2 regions of the Alkalibacterium indicireducens genome follow, and region 2 is predicted to be linked to the other one. Evidence: riboswitches for the same ligand, from Rfam matches in the RefSeq annotation. Region 2 holds a riboswitch; the other holds the start of a gene.
The links. A riboswitch is a leader RNA that binds a small molecule or an ion and turns the genes downstream of it on or off. The one in region 2 is predicted to bind FMN.
Positions count from the first base shown of each region.

Region 1 (2,199 bases), on a different contig from region 2:
AAGCCTGCTTTTCCGTTTTGATAAAATGGCGAATGAATCCGAAGTCTCGCTTCAGCTTGACATGCCTAAAGAAGACGTTCATCTCGTCATGGATAAAGATAAGATGGATCAGGTGTTTGTCAATTTAATAAATAATGCGATCAGACACACAAGTATGACTGATAAGTCTGAAAAAGTCGTGACTCTACAGCTATACAATGAGCAGGACTTGAACGAAGTAGTTATGGTCGTGAAAGATACTGGGACTGGAATACCGGAAGAAGATGTTCCGTATATCTTCGACCGATTCTTCAAAGCAGATAAATCCCGAAATAATTACTCATTCAATGCGAACGGTACAGGCATTGGACTGTCATTAGTTCAGAACATCGTAGAAGCACATGAAGGGTATATAGAAGTTGAATCTACATTAGGAAAAGGGGCGTCGTTCCTTATTCATCTTCCGATCGAAACTGGGGAAAGTGAATAAGGGCAATAGTTTTAGTCTCCTGTGTAATGTTGAGCAAGAGCGCTTGACTTCATCGATTAAACTCAGTATAATAATATCAGAATTAAATATATCGATTCATCTTCAGGGGCAGGGTGTAAATCCCGACCGGTGGTAAAGTCCACGAGCGATTAGTGATTGCTGAACTGGTGTAATTCCAGTACCGACAGTATAGTCTGGATAAAGAAGATGGAGCTTTCTGACTGAAAATAAATTCTGTCTTTTTGCTCTGTTAGTGACCTGAAGTGGGGAACTGGCAGAGTTTTTTTGTCTTTCCTGCTTCAAGTATCAGACAAGCAGAGGCCAGAATACTCTCATCATTAAGTTCACCCTAAGCAGGATGGATCCTTTCAGGAGGATTTATTATGACAAACAACAAAACAAAACGACTGGTAGGCATTGCTATGCTGGCATCCCTTGCATGGGTCATATCCATGATTTCATTCCCAATACTGCCCGGATCACCATTCCTGAAAATAGATTTCAGTGATCTTGCGGTGCTCTTCGGAATGTATGTCTACGGACCACTGGCAGGTGTTGCTATTGCATTCATCCGCTCACTCCTGTCGTACGCTCAAAAGGGCGGAGAAATGGGATTTCCGATTGGAGATACAGCAGCTTTTATTGCAACATTATCTTATACACTTCCACTGTACCTGATTATCGCAAAAAAAGGAACTGCCTTGAAATATAAACTTCTTGCTGGCGGAGCTGCCAGTGTTTCCTTGACTGCAGCTATGACTTTAGCAAACTGGCTGTTTATTGCACCTGCCTATATGGCAGTAATGGGATTCAGTGTCGGACCAATGAGAACTTATCTGCTGTTTGCTATTGTGCCTTTCAATATGATTAAAGGTCCTATAGTAGCAGTACTGTTCTTTATTGCCTTTTCGAAACTCAAACCTTGGCTTGATAAGACTAGAAAGAAAATTAATCGTAAGAAGCAGACACAGGTTACTGTATCTCAATCTTAAGAAGACACATTAAGTATCGTTGTATATGAACACTTCAGTCTGCAGAAATTTGTATGGATCATGACAGGGTCACTCCTGTAATGCTTCTGTTCAAGTCTCTGCAGGCTTTTTACATGTTCAGTTCACAGGCGACGTTTCCTTCTGCAAAATTACATGACATAATAAAGAACTTAAATTATTTGCTTGTATAGTGTATTGTAGAGGTGGAGAAACTAATATGAATACAGTGGGTGACGTATGACACAAAGGTTTGAATTGAACTACATCAATTACTTGTTTTCTCAGGAAACAGCTGTTTCAATCAGACAGCTGGAATTGATCGCAGAAGGAAAGCGGACGCCTTCCACCCTATTTACTGCTGAGAAGAATCAGCTCCAATCTCTTTTTCTTTCTCCATTGTCACTATCTACAGCACAATGGACAGACAGGATGTATAAACTGTCAGCTCTGGGCTGGCTCTCAGAAAAAGAAGGACGATACCAGGCGACTACCAAAGGTCAGCAGGCTAAACAAGCATTCATTTCAGAGTATACAATGCTGGACTGCAGGCTGGATATGTCCAGTGCGCTGACACGTAAAGAATTCTGGCATTCGTTCATATTTGTCAGCCAGATCTTATCTGAGTTCAGTTATGGTAACAAGGAATATATGCCTTATATCAGTAACAGAATCAGTCAGAACCGCATAAAAAAATGGTTAGCAGAACAAGGTTTTCCTCAGAGATCCTTGTCTGTAAAA
Region 1 is NZ_BAAADA010000109.1:58,760-60,958, forward strand. Features, by position in the region: gene ABFX15_RS06800 (sensor histidine kinase) at 1-469, shown strand, start outside; FMN riboswitch at 564-682, shown strand; gene ABFX15_RS06805 (ECF transporter S component) at 853-1,461, shown strand; gene ABFX15_RS06810 (helix-turn-helix domain-containing protein) at 1,699-2,199, shown strand, end outside.
Region 1: linked by a shared signal. The riboswitch ahead of ABFX15_RS06805 (ECF transporter S component) and the one ahead of ribD (bifunctional diaminohydroxyphosphoribosylaminopyrimidine deaminase/5-amino-6-(5-phosphoribosylamino)uracil reductase RibD) in region 2 are both predicted to bind FMN.

Region 2 (2,199 bases):
CGGCTGGACAGGGACAAGGTGTCACTCGTCAGGCAGCAATCAAGGCAGGAATTCAAGTTGACGTTCCAGCGTATTCATTGAATATGGTCTGCGGAAGTGGATTAAAATCGGTAATGAACGCTTATCTGGGAATTAAAGCCGGTGAATATCAAGCGATCATTGCAGGGGGCACAGAATCAATGAGTCAGGCACCCTACCTAATTCCAGGCAGCACCCGTAGTGGTCAGAAAATGGGCGGTTATAAAGTGGGAGACCACATGCTAGATGATGCTTTGACAGATGCTTTTGAAGGCTATCATATGGGAGTGACCGCTGAGAATATCGTTGAACGATACAACCTGACTCGAGAAGATCAGGATCACTTTGCCTACACGTCTCAAAAGAGAGCGATCGAAGCGATAGACAATGGGGCCTTCAATAATGAAATCATTCCAGTGGAGACTAAAGTCCGTAGAGAAACGGTTATTGTCGACACGGACGAATACCCCAATCGTAATACGACAGAAGAAAAACTGAACAGCCTAAGACCGGCTTTCAAAAAAGACGGGTCCGTTACAGCCGGAAATGCCTCCGGAATCAATGACGGGGCCAGCGCAACTCTGATCGTTGGGGAAGACTACCTGACTGAAAATAATCTGACTCCCCTCGTTGAAATCGTCGGGATAGGTCAGGGAGGCGTCGATCCTTCAGTTATGGGTCTAGGACCAACTCCAGCTATCAAGCAGGCAGTCAAGCGTGCGGAAATAAGTTTTGAGGACATCGATGTATTCGAGTTGAATGAAGCATTCGCCAGTCAGAGTCTGGGTGTTATAAAAGAAATATCGGATGAATTTGGAGTAGACAAAGACTATATGCTTGAGCGGACAAACCTAAATGGAGGAGCTGTTGCGCTTGGTCATCCAGTTGGTGCCAGTGGTAACCGGATTCTGGTCACACTTGTCCATCTGATGAAGCAGCGTGGACTGACATACGGTCTGGCGTCATTATGCATCGGCGGAGGCATGGGAGTAGCTGTTCTGGTTAAAAATGCAGATAATAAATATTCATAGTTGACACAGTTATATTTTCCATATATGATTTATTTAACAAGTAAATAGTCTTCAGGGCAGGGTGTAAGTCCCTACCGGTGGTAAAGCCCACGAGCCGCAAGGCAGATTCGGTTAGATTCCGAAGCCGACAGTATAGTCTGGATGAAAGAAGACACGTATATGCACAATTGGACTTTCAAGAGGACAACTAGGCCTTTTCAAAGTGCAGATTGAGATGACCTTTCAAACCCTGGAATAGTTTATTCCAGGGTTTTTCTTTATATAGGTCCAGCTGCCAGTCTGACTGGCGTACTCTCTTGTTCTGTTATGTGCATAACTGGTCAAAATTCTTCAAGCCCTGAATCTTAATTGATTCGGGGCTTTTTTAATGAGGTGAAAAAGTGACAACGGACGAAACCTATATGAAAAGGGCATTATATTTAGCAGCGCAAGCGAAGGGTCACACGTCTCCTAATCCTATGGTAGGGGCTGTCATAGTGAAAGACGGGCGAATCATAGGAGAAGGGTATCATCATCAAGCTGGAGAACCGCATGCAGAAGTCAATGCGATCAACTCTGCGAATGAACCAGTAGAAGGGGCAACGATATATGTCACGCTTGAACCGTGTTCTCATTATGGCCGCACGCCGCCATGTTCGGATCTGATTATCGACAAAAAGCTGAAGAGAGTAGTTGTAGCCGCACTTGATCCGAACCCGGTCGTTTCTGGAAACGGCATTGAGCGTATAAGAAATGCAGGAATTGAAGTGGTGACAGGCGTTCTTGAAGAAGAAAGCAGAAAGTTGAACGAAGTGTTCAACTATTTTATTACTACTAGAAGTCCCTTTGTCGTAATGAAATACGCAATGACACTGGATGGAAAAATAGCTACAGAAACCGGGGAGTCGAAATGGATCTCGTCTGATGCATCAAGAAATCATGCGCATCATTTAAGAGGGCATCTCAGCGGAATAATGGTTGGAATAGGAACGGTCCTGAAAGATGACCCCCGATTGACCTGTCGGGTTGATGGACTGCCTCAGCCAGTGCGTATTATTATGGACAGTCAATTGAAAATCCCTATGGACGCAAGAGTCCTGACTGAGCAGGATAAAGCAAAGACATTGATACTGACGACCGAACAGGCACCTTCGGCAAAAAAAGAGGCGCT
Region 2 is NZ_BAAADA010000017.1:12,109-14,307, forward strand. Features, by position in the region: gene ABFX15_RS01085 (acetyl-CoA C-acetyltransferase) at 1-1,049, shown strand, start outside; FMN riboswitch at 1,093-1,206, shown strand; gene ribD (bifunctional diaminohydroxyphosphoribosylaminopyrimidine deaminase/5-amino-6-(5-phosphoribosylamino)uracil reductase RibD) at 1,430-2,199, shown strand, end outside.